2 regions of the Ferdinandcohnia sp. Marseille-Q9671 genome follow, and region 2 is predicted to be linked to the other one. Evidence: predicted binding sites of a transcription regulator. Region 2 holds the regulator's gene; the other holds the start of a gene.

Region 1 (7,986 bases), 330 kb from region 2:
CCCGTAATGGGGTAGTATCCATACCTGAATTCATAGGGTATGAGAAGGTAGACCCGGGGAACTGAAACATCTTAGTACCCGGAGGAAGAGAAAGCAAACGCGATTTCCTGAGTAGCGGCGAGCGAAACGGAAGATAGCCCAAACCAAGAGGCTTGCCTCTTGGGGTTGTAGGACACTCTATACGGAGTTACAAAAGAACGGAGTAGACGAAGCGACCTGGAAAGGTCCGTCAGAGAAGGTAACAACCCTGTAGTCGAAACTTCGTTCTCTCTTGAGTGGATCCTGAGTACGGCGGGACACGAGAAATCCCGTCGGAAGCTGGGAGGACCATCTCCCAAGGCTAAATACTCCCTAGTGACCGATAGTGAACCAGTACCGTGAGGGAAAGGTGAAAAGCACCCCGGAAGGGGAGTGAAATAGAACCTGAAACCGTGTGCCTACAAGTAGTCAAAGCACATTTATGTGTGATGGCGTGCCTTTTGTAGAATGAACCGGCGAGTTACGATCCCGTGCAAGGTTAAGTTGAAGAGACGGAGCCGCAGCGAAAGCGAGTCTGAATAGGGCGAAATAGTACGTGGTCGTAGACCCGAAACCAGGTGATCTACCCATGTCCAGGGTGAAGTTCAGGTAACACTGAATGGAGGCCCGAACCCACGCACGTTGAAAAGTGCGGGGATGAGGTGTGGGTAGCGGAGAAATTCCAATCGAACTTGGAGATAGCTGGTTCTCTCCGAAATAGCTTTAGGGCTAGCCTCGAGTATAGAGTCTTGGAGGTAGAGCACTGATTGGACTAGGGGCCCTCATCGGGTTACCGAATTCAGTCAAACTCCGAATGCCAAAGACTTGATTCTCGGGAGTCAGACTGCGAGTGATAAGATCCGTAGTCAAGAGGGAAACAGCCCAGACCACCAGCTAAGGTCCCAAAGTATACGTTAAGTGGAAAAGGATGTGGAGTTGCTTAGACAACCAGGATGTTGGCTTAGAAGCAGCCACCATTTAAAGAGTGCGTAATAGCTCACTGGTCGAGTGACTCTGCGCCGAAAATGTACCGGGGCTAAACGTATCACCGAAGCTGTGGATTGTTCTTACGAACAATGGTAGGAGAGCGTTCTAAGTGCAGCGAAGTCAGACCGGAAGGACTGGTGGAGCGCTTAGAAGTGAGAATGCCGGTATGAGTAGCGAAAGAGGGGTGAGAATCCCCTCCACCGAATGCCTAAGGTTTCCTGAGGAAGGCTCGTCCGCTCAGGGTTAGTCGGGACCTAAGCCGAGGCCGAAAGGCGTAGGCGATGGACAACAGGTTGATATTCCTGTACCACCTCTTTACCGTTTGAGCGATGGAGGGACGCAGGAGGATAGGGTAAGCGCGCTGTTGGATATGCGCGTCCAAGCAGTTAGACTGGTAAGTAGGCAAATCCGCTTACCGCGAAGGTTGAGCTGTGATGGCGAGGGAAATATAGTACCGAAGTTCCTGATTCCACACTGCCAAGAAAAGCTTCTAGCGAGGTAAATGGTGCCCGTACCGCAAACCGACACAGGTAGGCGAGGAGAGAATCCTAAGGTGATCGAGAGAACTCTCGTTAAGGAACTCGGCAAAATGACCCCGTAACTTCGGGAGAAGGGGTGCTTTTTAGGGTGAATAGCCCTGAAAAGCCGCAGTGAATAGGCCCAGGCGACTGTTTAGCAAAAACACAGGTCTCTGCGAAGCCGCAAGGCGAAGTATAGGGGCTGACACCTGCCCGGTGCTGGAAGGTTAAGAGGAGGGGTTAGCTCTAAGCGAAGCTCTGAATCGAAGCCCCAGTAAACGGCGGCCGTAACTATAACGGTCCTAAGGTAGCGAAATTCCTTGTCAGGTAAGTTCTGACCCGCACGAAAGGTGTAACGATCTGGGCACTGTCTCAACGAGAGACTCGGTGAAATTATAGTACCTGTGAAGATGCAGGTTACCCGCGACAGGACGGAAAGACCCCGTGGAGCTTTACTGCAGCCTGATATTGAATTTTGGTACAGCTTGTACAGGATAGGTAGGAGCCTTGGAAGCCGGAGCGCTAGCTTCGGTGGAGGCGTCGGTGGGATACTACCCTGGCTGTATTGAAATTCTAACCCGAAGGCCTTATCGGCCTTGGAGACAGTGTCAGGTGGGCAGTTTGACTGGGGCGGTCGCCTCCTAAAAAGTAACGGAGGCGCCCAAAGGTTCCCTCAGAATGGTTGGAAATCATTCGTAGAGTGTAAAGGCACAAGGGAGCTTGACTGCGAGACCTACAAGTCGAGCAGGGACGAAAGTCGGGCTTAGTGATCCGGTGGTTCCGCATGGAAGGGCCATCGCTCAACGGATAAAAGCTACCCCGGGGATAACAGGCTTATCTCCCCCAAGAGTCCACATCGACGGGGAGGTTTGGCACCTCGATGTCGGCTCATCGCATCCTGGGGCTGTAGTCGGTCCCAAGGGTTGGGCTGTTCGCCCATTAAAGCGGTACGCGAGCTGGGTTCAGAACGTCGTGAGACAGTTCGGTCCCTATCCGTCGTGGGCGTAGGAAATTTGAGAGGAGCTGTCCTTAGTACGAGAGGACCGGGATGGACACACCGCTGGTGTACCAGTTGTTCTGCCAAGGGCATCGCTGGGTAGCTATGTGTGGAAGGGATAAGTGCTGAAAGCATCTAAGCATGAAGCCCCCCTCAAGATGAGATTTCCCATAGTGTTAAACTAGTAAGATCCCTCGAAGATGACGAGGTTGATAGGTCAGAGGTGTAAGCATGGTGACATGTGTAGCTGACTGATACTAATCGATCGAGGACTTAACCAAATACAGCTTCATGAATGTTTCAGTTATCTAGTTTTGAAGGAATGAATATTTCTTCATATAGTTTAGTGACGATGGCGAGAAGGTCACACCCGTTCCCATACCGAACACGGAAGTTAAGCTTCTCAGCGCCGATGGTAGTTGGGACTTTGTCCCTGTGAGAGTAGGACGTCGCTAAGCAAACGAAAGATCAGCTATTATGCTGATCTTTTTTTGTTCATATTTTAGAATCAATTATAATGTTTCGATTGTTGATTAATATAATTTTTTAATCACAGCAAATTTATCTAAACGATATAAAGCAAAGCTGATAAACGATAAATGATATATCGTAAACGGTCTAAACGATATAAAGCAAAGCTGATAAACGATAAATGATATATCGTAAACGGTCTAAACGATATAAAGCAAAGCTGATAAACGATAAATGATATATCGTAAACGGTCTAAGCGATATAAAGCAAAGCAGACAAACGATAAATGGTATATAGTAAGCGAGCTAAACGATATAAAGCAGTGCCGAGAAACGATAAATGATATAACGCAAAAGAACTAAACGATATAAAGCTAAGTCGCCAACCATGCGCCAAGTAAAGGTAAAAGTAGCGCAGTTAACCATAGAAGAGGGTATAGATTTCGCGACTTTCTAACTCTTTTTGGTGGTAGGCTTATGTTAAATATACTTTTGTGTAAACAATTCATGATTGCAAAAATGGTAGCCGTTCCTAAGAAACTATATAGAAGTAAAACGAAATAATAAGCAAATGTTTTCTCATTGTAAGAAAACATTTGCATCAATAATAGAAAGAAAAAAGGTATCAGTACTAATATTATCAGGGCTTGAAAGTTCTTTATAAATAGATAAGGCGATTTTGTTATTGCTTGGCTGATCGTTGTATCTTCTATAACAATAAGGTATGGAGTTAGTGAATAGAAACATACAATGATAATTGCTACTAGAGCCAATGGCCAAAACACTATGCCCAATATAAGGATAATTCCGCTTACTATTAGTTCGATTAACGAGAAAAGTACCATATTTTTATAATAATAAGCAGCAATTTTTAAAGCCGAATATGTATTATCAGGTCCCTCTAAAAAGCTTTTCATCGAACCCAAGTACATCCCTAAGGCATAGCTTTTAATAAGTAATATGAAAGTGCCTGCAATGATGGACAGTAGCCAATTATTGGTGACGGTCGTTTGTATAAAACGATACGGAAAATTTACATCTTCTATCAGTGGTAACCCAATTGGAAAGATTGCTATCATATCCAATGGAAATTCCATTGTGGGATGAGGAAGCAGGCTAAAGCCTATGTATACTCCAAGGCTACCAATAAAGAGTAATATGACGTTTATGAATAATGGTATAAGGATGAGTCTTGGATGGAAAATGGTATGATATAAACCGGTAATAAAATTCAATATATCACCTCGATCGTTGCTTTCCATATTTTATCATATTCTGGTTCAAGAGCAGAAGAGTAAGAAAAAACCTATTCCAAAAGACGGAATAGGTTATTTCTTCTTTATTTTACCTGACCATTTCTTAAAGCCACCTTTAAGTTGGTAAAGCTCTTTGTAGCCTTTTTTGCGAAGAAGTTGGGCTGCTCGTCCACTACGTACCGTGTTTTGGCAGTATAAGTAGACTGGTTTGTCAGGTCTGATTTCCGTTAATCGCTGTTTCATCTGGGATAATGGTATATTACGTGCCCCTAGAATATGACCCCCGTCAAATTCATTTGGCTCACGGACATCGATTAATTGTGCTTTACGATATCCTTCACGAAACTGTTCTTCAGTTAAGACAGTCATTATTTTTCGTTGATAGAAGTACGTGAAAACTCCATATGCTATAACTGCAGCTAAAACAATTAATAGTATTTCCAAAAACAATCTACTCCTTTTTTTCTATCTCTCATTTTCTATTATATTCGTGTAGCTATAAAGAATCAAAGGAATTCTCTGGAGTATTTGATTTTGAAAATCATTTTTGTTCTGATAGACTAAGGAAGGCAAATCTAATTTTAATCAAAGAGGGTTTCGTATGGAAAAAGAGATATGGAGATTTATTGATTCTGGCGATTGTTCGCCCGAATTTAATATGGCCTTAGATGAGGCTTTACTTGATTGGAATAGTGAGGGGAAAATACCACCTACTATCCGTTTTTATGGTTGGAATCCAGCAACGCTGTCAATTGGATATTTTCAAAAGGCTGAAAAGGAAATAGATCTAGAAGCAGTAAAGAAGTATGGACTAGGATTTGTAAGACGTCCTACCGGTGGAAGAGGAGTCCTTCATGATCAGGAGCTTACATATAGTGTAATTGTATCAGAAGATCATCCTGAAATGCCTCAATCGGTAACAGAGGCATATCGTGTAATTTCTGAGGGAATTCTACAAGGCTTTCGAAAACTAGGACTTGATGCATACTTTGCTGTACCTAGAACCGCTGAAGAGCGTGAAGGGCTGAAAAATCCAAGGTCTGCTGTTTGTTTTGACGCACCGTCTTGGTATGAGCTGGTTGTTGAGGGGAGAAAGGTAGCTGGTAGTGCACAAACAAGACAAAAGGGCGTCATACTACAGCACGGTTCAATCCTACTAGATATAGATGAGGATAAGTTATTTGACCTTTTTAAGTATCCTAGTGAAAGAGTAAGAGAAAGGATGCAACGAAATTTTAAAAGCAAGGCAGTTGCAATTAATGCATTGAGACAGAGCCCAGTTTCGATAGAAGAAGCAAAAAAAGCTTTTAAAGAGGGGTTTGAACAAGGTTTAAATATCATACTAGAGCCATATCAATTAACAGATGAAGAATTGAGATATGTTCATAATATTGCAGAAACAAGATACAAAAGTAATGAGTGGAATTTTAAAAGATGACGACTTTTTTAAGTCGTTTTTTCATGAACAAATAGTGTAAAGATTGATATTTCTAGGTTTTGGTTTAAAAAGAAAAAGGCAAGCGACAAAATTCATCAAAATAGATGAAAAATTTCAGTTTACCTAGAACTTCCTCTAGTATGCTTTATTTATTATACTATTTTCAGTTTGACAAAATAGATTTCACTTATCTAAAAATCAATATATAGTAGTGTCGAAAATTATTTAGGTACTATATATAGATTTTTGTGTTGTCTTTCATATAGATATATGATAACTTAATTTTATCATTAGAAAAATAACAGAATGAATTAATAGATTTAAAGGGAGATGTGGGAATGACTGTTGTGCTAGAAAAATTGAATATTAATGTTGAAAGGTTGAACCAGGATATACGCCTTTTTCCTCAAGTCCATCCAATTACGGAGGATATGAAGATTACTCATAAAGGTGTATCAAGGCTAGTTATGCTCGATCGGTATACTTTCAAGGATACTGAGAAGATTACGTTAGCTGAAGGAGACTTCGTTGTTCTTACGATTAAAGAAGATCCCAAGTTTCCTGCACGTGGTTTAGGTTTCATCGTTGACATCGATTGGGAGCAAAAGACCGCACAAGTACTTGTTGATGAAGAATATCGAGGTGTGTTGGACAAGCCCGAGGAGATTGAAACCGGAATTGTTAATCGTTCGCTTGATGTAATTGAGAAGCCACTTGAAATCTTCTATGAGCAAATTGCAAAGAGAAATGCGACTGGTTTAGCTTCAGTTGAAAAAACAGAGGAGAAGCGTCAGGAATGGTTTGAAAAGTTCTATCAAGAGCTTGTTAATCTAAACTTTATCCCGGCAGGACGTGTTCTCTACGGAGCAGGTGCTGAGACTGATGTAACGTACTTTAACTGTTACGTAATGCCGTATGTTCAGGACTCACGTGAGGGAATCTCAGAGCACCGAAAGCAAGTAATGGAAATCATGAGCCGTGGTGGTGGTGTAGGAACGAATGGTTCGACATTACGCCCACGAAACACATTAGCACGAGGTGTAAATGGTAAATCATCAGGTTCTGTTTCGTGGCTTGATGACATTGCAAAATTAACGCATCTAGTAGAGCAAGGTGGGTCTAGACGCGGAGCTCAAATGATTATGCTACAGTCTGATCACCCAGACATTATTGAATTCATTATTTCAAAGATGCAAAACCCTAGAATACTTCGATTCTTAATAGAAAATACAGAAGATGAGACGATTAAGAAATATGCTCAAGAAAAGCTAAAATTCTCACCATTTTCTGAGCAAGAAGTTCAGATGTATCAAGGTATTGTGAATTATAAACAGATACCTGGTTTAGGTGGATTTAGTGAGAAAATTATTAAAGATGCTGAGCAAAAATTAGTAACTGGTGGAACATATAGTGTTCATAACCCTGAGTTCTTAACAGGTGCAAACATCTCAGTTTGTATTACAAAGGATTTCATGGATGCTGTTGAAAATGATGGTATGTATGAACTGAGATTCCCAGATGTTGAAAGCTATGACCAAGAAGAGATGAAAATTTATAATGAAGAATGGCACAAGGTTGGGGACGTGCGTGAGTGGGAAAAACTAGGTCACAAAGTGCGTGTTTATCGAAAGATTAAAGCTAGAGACCTTTGGAACCTAATCAATATCTGTGCAACTTACGCAGCAGAACCAGGAATTTTCTTCATTGATAATGCGAATGACATGACTAACGCGCAAAGCTATGGTCAAAAGGTTGTTGCAACAAACCCGTGTGGTGAGCAACCGTTGGCACCATATTCAGTTTGTAACCTTGCCGCTGTTAACCTAGCTGAAATGGTTGATAAGGATACAAAAACTGTAAACTTTGAAAAACTTAAGCAAACAGTTGAAACAGGAATAAGAATGCAGGATAACGTTATTGATGCTACTCCTTATTTCCTTGAAGCGAATAAGAAACAAGCATTAGGTGAGCGCCGTGTTGGTCTTGGTGTAATGGGACTACATGACTTACTGATCTATTGTGAAACAGAGTATGGTTCAGAAGAAGGAAATCAGTTAGTTGATAAAGTGTTTGAAACAATTGCAACTACTGCATATCGTGCTTCTATCGAACTAGCAAAAGAAAAAGGAAGTTTTCCATTCTTAGAAGGTAATTCACCTGAGGAAGGAAATCGTATTAGAGAAGCACTTATAAACACTGGTTACATGCAAAAAATGCCAGAAGATATTAAAAATGGCATTATGGAATATGGAATTCGAAATTCACACTTATTAACTGTGGCTCCTACAGGCAGCACTGGGA
Region 2 (7,986 bases):
TTAGAATAACATCTGTCAAACAGCATAGCTAGAATAAGACAACGAAGATTATTCTAGCATGCATATTTGTCTATTACAAGCCTTTTTTATTTTTTTACTTCCTGAAGAATAGATGATAGGAAAGATTCAAATGAAATTGTCTCAGATTTTTGCTCACCGTACTTCCTAACATTCACGGCATTCTCCTGGATTTCATTATCTCCGACCACTAGCATATAAGGGATTTTTTGCATTTGAGACTCACGAATCTTATATCCAATCTTTTCATCACGATCATCTAATTCTACGCGCAATCCTTCTGCTTGAAGTTTTTCCTTCACACTTTTTGCATAGTCTAAATGAGCATCAGGAGATACTGGAATTACTTGGACTTGGACAGGTGCTAACCAAGTTGGGAACGCCCCTTTATATTCTTCGATAAGGTAAGCTACAAATCGTTCCATTGTTGAAACGACACCACGGTGAATAACAACTGGTCGATGTTGCTTCCCATCTTCGCCGATATATGTTAAATCAAAACGCTCAGGTAGCAAAAAGTCTAACTGTACAGTTGATAGTGTTTCGTCTTTTCCTAATGCTGTACGTACTTGAACATCTAGCTTAGGACCATAGAATGCAGCTTCTCCTTCTGCCTCAAAATAATCAAGACCTAGGTCATCCATTGCACCCTTTAACATTGCTTGTGCTTTTTCCCACATTGCATCGTCGTCGAAATATTTTTCTGTATCAGCAGGATCACGATAGGATAATCGGAAGCTATAATCATCTATGTTGAAGTCTTTATACACTTCAAGAATAAGATTTACAACACGCTTAAATTCTTCTTGAATTTGGTCTGGTCGTACAAAGATATGAGCATCATTTAGTGTCATCCCTCTAACACGTTGTAGCCCTGACAATGCTCCACTCATTTCATAGCGATGCATCGTTCCTAATTCTGCGATACGAATTGGAAGCTTACGATAACTATGGATTCCATTTTTATAAATCATCATATGATGTGGACAGTTCATTGGACGTAACACAAGTTCTTCATTATCCATTTCCATAACTGGGAACATATCTTCTTGATAATGATCCCAATGCCCTGAAGTTTTGTATAGATCAACATTTGCTAGAACTGGTGTATAAACATGGTCATATCCAAGTCTTACTTCTTTATCGACAATATAGCGCTCCACAACACGACGAATTGTTGCACCCTTTGGAAGCCATAAAGGTAATCCTTGCCCTACCTTTTGAGAGTTTGTAAAAAGGCTTAACTCTTTACCTAGTTTACGATGGTCACGTTCTTTTGCCTCTTCCAATAAACGGAGATGCTCATCAAGGTCTGCTTTCTTAAAGAATGCAGTACCATATATACGTTGAAGCATCTTATTATCGCTATCTCCACGCCAATATGCACCAGCAATGCTTAGTAGCTTAAACTCTTTAATTTTTCCTGTTGAAGGAACATGAACTCCACGGCATAAATCAAAAAATTCGCCTTGTTCATAAATTGTTACTGTTTCTCCCTCAGGAATAGCTTGAATTAATTCAAGTTTTAGTTCGTCCCCAATTTCTTCGTATCTTCGAATTGCATCTTCACGAGAAACCTCAACACGATGGATATCAAGATTTTCGTTAATGATCTTCTTCATTTCTTTTTCAATCAATGGTAAGTCTTCAGGTGTTAAAGACTCTTCCATATCTATATCGTAATAGAAACCATTTTCAATAACAGGACCTACACCAAGCTTAACGTTTTTGTATAAACGTTTAATTGCTTGAGCCATTAAATGGGCTGTACTATGACGCATAATTTCTAATGCTTCATCAGAATCCTGTGTAATGATAGCTATCTCACCATCTTCAAGAATTTCAGTTCGTAAGTCAATTTGCTGATTATTAAATTTGCCAGCAATTGATTTTTTCTTTAAACCTGGACTAATTGATCCAGCGATATCTTCTGTTGTTGTGCCTTTCGGAAACTCCTTCACTGCTCCGTCTGGAAATGCAATTTTTACTACATCTGACATCAGTATTCAACTCCTTTTTTTTATGAAAATAAAAAATACCCGTCCCTATAAAAAGGGACGAGTATATGTATCGTGGTTCCACCCTTGTTCCCATGCAGACAAACTGCTTCTCCTTTGTCTGATTAAGACAATAGAAAACGAAGTCTATACATGGCTCAAGAAATAAGTAACGGTTATCCCGTCAGTAATTACAACTTTGTAAACAAAGGTTCACTACTGAAGTTTGGAGGTGGTAAATGTATCATTCGTGTTAGGAAGCTTCCAGCCTAGTCTTCCCTCTCTGACAACCGTAATCATACAATCGTGTCCTCGTCATAACTTTTAAAAGTATAGTAATAATAAACTATAGTATTTGTAATATGTAGGTATTATAGTCTTATTTAAAAGTTAAATCAAGGGCACTTCGTACATTTTATATTTTTTTTGCTTTAATTCGTGTATTTTCAAATGATTTCTTTGTAAAGATCGTAACATGCTCCAAAAAGATATTATGAATGGTTTGGACCATCCCATTATCAATTTGATCTGTATAAATTGAGATCGATTTAGGAGCAATCGAAACTAAAGGTGCCAAAACTGCAGAATCAATATACATTGGCTGATGTAAAATCAGCTTTCGATCGATAAATTTAAATAGCTCATCTCGTTTAATTTCGGTAAAGTCTTGGTTATAAAAATAAAATTGCTCATCATGTAAAATATGTAATTCGTCTAATTTCGGTTCGCGTTTTTCTCGAAATTCTCTCAATCCTTGGATAAATGTTTGATACTCCTGTTCAAGCTTATATTCATCTATTGCTGACTCGATAATTTGTAGTAACGCATCATTATAAGCTCGCAGTCGGAACTTTAAAAAAGATTCAAATGAAAAGGAAATTGGTACCTGTAAAAAATCATTAAGTGCTTCTGCAATTAATTGTTCTCTTGGAGCTACACCCTGAACTGCTGGAATATCTGGGTTATTCCCATCTAATAGTCCCTTTGTAATTTCTAAAATTTGCTTTTTCTCCTCATAATCCGTAAAGTAGAATATTTCCTCAATGTACTCAAGAATCCATTGATCTTCTTTGTTTTTAATAATTACTTCTGTCATTACCGGAATGACTACTACTTGTACGATGTATTGAGTTTTTTCAGGTAATACGACAGTAACGTTATTATCGTTTTCCTTGACAACCTCTATGTAATCTATTGAAAGAGCCTCTGCTTTCGCAAGTAAGCCCTCATACATTTTTTGTGCATCTGTCATTTCTTGAAAATGCATTTCAATCAAGCTAGTCCCCCCATTTCACCAATACCATTACCCTGTTACATGTATATGGCAAATAGGACAACTTTAGAATAGAAAAAATGGCTATCACTTTTATGTGATAGCCACTACCTTATTTAGTAAAGACAACCACAATAAGTGGCCGACTGTTATCCCGTAGTATGCGCATAAAATCTTGGCGCACATACACGAGGCTTATTTCATTAATAACGTCTGTTATTTCCTTTTAATTCAACTGGCTTAGCCAAATACTTAATTCGTTCCATTATTCTTGCTGCTTTCATTTTTTCCTCTTCACCACGTTGTGTATAGGAAAGATGATGTTCAAGCCCTTTGAAATCAAAATTAGATGTGAAGAAAGTTGGTAGGTTCTCAAGCATTCTGTATTGCAAGATACTACCCAGTATTTCATCACGAGCCCAGCTAGACATCGATTCAGCCCCGATATCATCTAGCATTAGAACAGGAACCTGTTTTACAGCATCAATTTTGGAATTAATTGATTGATCCTGTAATGAGCCTTTTATTTCCCTCATAAATTCCGGAACAAAAACAAGCATGGAAGAGACTTTTTTACGTGCTAAACCATTAGCAATCGCACCTAAAAAGTAGGTTTTTCCAATACCAAAGGATCCGTGTAGATATAACCCTTGCATTCGTTTGCCAGGTTCATAATTATTAAGAAAGTCCTGTATTAATAAAATGGCGTCTGAACGTCCTTCATCAAAATCTAACGTTTCAAGTGATGCTTCAAGAATATCCTTTGGTATATACATACTTTTAATCAAGGATTTATATTTGATTTGTTCATCATGCATTACTTTTCGTGGACATCTGTCATACTTTAAATCAATTGAATTTCCGGTTATTTCTAAGTGAGGGTGATAACCTTGTAGCATGTTTTTACAGTTTTCCAAGCCTTCACATTTACTGCATTCCTTACTTTGGTCGATAAACTCGTACAGTTTACCGAGGCTCCTGTTAATCATGTCATTCGTTATCTGATCTTGATGAGTATCAATAAAACCCCTTACTTCTGGATGATTAAGAACCTCGTGCTTCATTTGTTCAAATCGTTGCTGAAACCCTATATTATTACCATAGTTTTTAAAAGAATCCTGCACCGGCTTCACATCTTCACCCCCATTTTACATAATGTTACTTTTTCTGTTGTTTTAGTCTTTCCTCAAATAAGCGCTTCTTTTCTTCGAATGAGGAATCTTTCACCGCTTCTTGTTTAATAGTACCTTTTTGCTCTACTTGCTCTTCTTGTTTTAACCAGTCGGGTAGTAATTCCTGCCTAATTGGTTTTCTTTTATTTTTACTTGCTTTTTTATCTGCCGTCCAATTATGCTTTTTAGCTGTCTCCATTGCATCCTTCACTGTCTTGATTTCTAAACGTGCCCAGTTACTTGCAATCGTTTCGACATATGACTTTGTTAGCCTCATATCTGATTTTAACATGACATAATATATCAGTACATTGACAACCCCTGGAAGAAGGTTTTGCCTAAACATGACGTCCTCAATAATCTTTAATTCTGAAACCGAAGGCTGTGCCCCTCCAGATATATCAACTAAAAATTCCTTTGGTGAAATTCTTTCAAGTTTTTGAATTAACTCTTCCTCTTTCGTTGAAGGAGTCTTATTTGCCATTGTTTGTATCTGTATTGGTTGAACTCTTTCCGTTAAGCTAGGTAATTCATTACCCGTTTCGAATTGATACCAGTCTCTTGAAGACTTTCTCAATTTTTCAATGTCTATGTTTTCATTGGGGTCAAGTGAGCTCATAACAATACCTTGCATTTCAATCGGGTCAATTCCATATAAAAAAGATAGCTTCTTAATCGCTTGTTTTACCCTAGGAGTAACTGATTTTTTCGGAATCATAACCTCAGAAATTCCAGCAAAAAATAAGTCAAAGTTAAAACTTTCATTTTCAATCAACAGATTTTTGTTTGAACTCCTATGCATATATTCCTGATGTTCTTCAAGTTCAAGATTGCTAATCATTTCCTCACCCATTGTGGAAACCATTTTTGTCGTTTTAACGGATGCAAATACCTCGTTAAAGGATTTTGTAATAGGCTTGTACGTATCTAAATCAGCTTCTTTATCTGAGAAGAACTGTTTAAGCTTTAAGAATTTACTTTTTCCAAGTCGATTATACAAATAAACATTGAGTACACCATCTGTAAAAAAAGCTCGAGGTGAGAGGGGGGCTTGTAATTCATAGATAAAGCTCCTAGATTCCTCGTCTGACCTTACATAGGTTTTTAAAAGACCAATTCCTTCAAGCTTCAAGCGTTCCTGATAGATCTCCTGAAGATTTGTTTGAAGTAATGCCATTAGACTATGATGGGTAGATTCTTCACCCCAAAGTCGATTTTGCTCCAACTCACTCCACAAGGTCATATATAAACTGAAGGCTTTCATTCCAATCAATGGCTGGTAAAGCAATGATATAATTTTACGATCATAGTCATGCAATAGGTCGGCTGCATGTACTATATAACGATCGACTGGTACTAATTCTTTCCAATGTTCCATTTTTAATCAATGCCTTCCATTTCTATAATATAAAACTTTCTATATTTAAAATCAGAAAGTATACCTTAGCGTCATTTTATATCGATTTTTAGAACAAAGCTAAAAAAGAGCCTAAAAAAGATTCTTAAGCCCTTTAGCGTTCCCTTTTAATTAATTCCTTTAATTCATCAATAAACACATTGATATCCTTAAATTGGCGATACACTGATGCAAAGCGAACATACGCCACTTCATCAATTTTTGCTAAGTGATTCATCACATATTCGCCAATAATATCACTTTTCACCTCTGAAACCCCAAGGTTACGTAATTCCTTTTCAACATCATGGGTGATATCTTCTAATTGCTTTAAAGCAACTGGACGTTTTTCACAAGCCTTAATGAGACCCCGAAGCATCTTTTCCCTGCTGAATTCTTCTCGTATACCTTCCTTTTTGACAACAATTAATGGGATTTCTTCTACTTTTTCAAACGTTGTAAATCGATATTGACATTCCTCACATTCGCGTCTTCTACGAATGGACCGTCCGTCATCAACAGGTCGTGAATCTAGAACTCTTGTTCCGTTATGTTGACAAGTAGGGCATTTCATAAATAACAACTCCCTTCTAGGAGAATCAGCTAAAATCAAATACACCTAGGCGTATTTGCGCCCAGATTTTATCGAACTTGTTCGATAAACTTCCTTTGAAAGTCTGTGACATCAACAGGAGGCTAACTTTATTTAGCTATGGTTAAGACCGTATATAAAAATTAGAACCTTATTGAATTTATCTGATCGAAGTGAGAGCATCAGCTAAATAAAGTTTATGTATTTATCTTATAAGAAAGATTTTTATAGGACAAGGGTAAATTACTCCTTTCCTATACTCTTAATTATCTTTTTGATTCACCTTTTCCTATGAGTGGAAGTTCCTTGTCTAAGCGTTGATATAAATTTGTGATAACCTTTTTACTGTAGCCAAAATCAACGGGAATTAATATAGTTTCTGTTGTTACTGCAAAGTCAATTGCAGTTTCAAATGGTCGTACTGAGACGATAGTAGCAACAATAAAGGCTTTTCTTCCTTTTTTGATTGAAATACTTATTTCTCCGCGCTCTTCTGAAACAGAGTTAATGTGGTAGCCATCTAGATTGTTAATGACTCTTGTCACTGCTTCAATTGCCTTCTTGTTTGTTGTTTTATAATAGTGACTTCTTAATAACTCGTCCGAGTGCTTGTCTCTTGTTTCACTGTGATTCGAAAAAAACGTTTGCAATCCCATTTTTATTCCACTCCTTATTTATATATCTATATTACATTATCTATAAGTCAAAATGTAAAAAAAGAGGTGTATCATATACACCTCTTACTATTTTAGTTGATTCGTATTCATTTTTAAAGTACTTTAACTTGTGCAGGCTTAACTTGTACAGGGCCCATTCCACGAGGTAGTTCAATATTCTCTCGAGTCTGTGCTCCTAATGCCTCAGCAATATAGTCTGCAGCAATGTTTGGATCTAAATCACCACATGTATACACATCAATGCTTGCGTATCCATGTTCAGGAAAACTATGAATGGTTAAATGCGATTCAGAAATGATAACAACACCACTTACTCCTTGTGGAGCAAATTTGTGAAATGCTACCTCACGAATTTCTGCACCTGACTTTAGAGCAGCTTGAACAAAAGTTTCTTCAATACCATGTACATTGTTTAATTTTTCAAAATCGCAACCCCATAGTTCAGAGATTACATGACGTCCCATAGTTTCCATAATTAAATTGTTCCCCCTTCAAGGTAATTTCGGGTGAGTTCTTCGCGTAAAGCATGAGCATAACTACCACGGGGGAAAGTTAGTCCAGAGAGGTCCTAACCCTTTAAGTAGCTACAAAAGCAAAAGCTTTTAAGAAGTTCACGAAAACTAGTATACTTTGTTTATATGTATTTAGCAATATCTTTTGTGAATTTTAAATTAAATGACTAAAGACCTTCCCTTGATTGGGAAGGTCTTAAAATTAACTTACCTTTGCTTCTGTTTTTTCAATGATTTTTGAACCGACGTATTTAGCTAAATCTACAACTCTACAAGAATATCCCCATTCATTATCATACCAGGCTAAAACCTTTATTTTACGGTCTCCGATCACCATTGTCGATAGACC

What was found. Region 2 encodes NrdR, which represses ribonucleotide reductase genes. Its sites were predicted from a motif close to AACACNATATATNGTGTT; they were not measured.
Region 1: a site for NrdR is predicted at 5,881-5,898, ahead of ACWNMY_RS03605 (vitamin B12-dependent ribonucleotide reductase). Genes of this name have one in related genera too.

Annotation. Positions count from the first base shown of each region.
Region 1 covers NZ_CDRJTA010000001.1:675,812-683,797, reverse strand. Annotated here, with positions in the region: rRNA gene ACWNMY_RS03630 (23S ribosomal RNA) at 1-2,801, shown strand, start outside; rRNA gene rrf (5S ribosomal RNA) at 2,863-2,978, shown strand; gene ACWNMY_RS03620 (hypothetical protein) at 3,366-4,226, opposite strand; gene ACWNMY_RS03615 (rhodanese-like domain-containing protein) at 4,320-4,691, opposite strand; gene ACWNMY_RS03610 (lipoate--protein ligase family protein) at 4,849-5,685, shown strand; gene ACWNMY_RS03605 (vitamin B12-dependent ribonucleotide reductase) at 6,024-7,986, shown strand, end outside.
Region 2 covers NZ_CDRJTA010000001.1:1,002,966-1,010,951, forward strand. Annotated here, with positions in the region: gene thrS (threonine--tRNA ligase) at 87-2,018, opposite strand; gene ytxC (putative sporulation protein YtxC) at 2,431-3,282, opposite strand; gene dnaI (primosomal protein DnaI) at 3,492-4,421, opposite strand; gene ACWNMY_RS05195 (replication initiation and membrane attachment family protein) at 4,447-5,838, opposite strand; gene nrdR (transcriptional regulator NrdR) at 5,972-6,430, opposite strand; gene ACWNMY_RS05205 (cytosolic protein) at 6,715-7,104, opposite strand; gene speD (adenosylmethionine decarboxylase) at 7,218-7,598, opposite strand; gene ACWNMY_RS05215 (glyceraldehyde-3-phosphate dehydrogenase) at 7,840-7,986, opposite strand, start outside.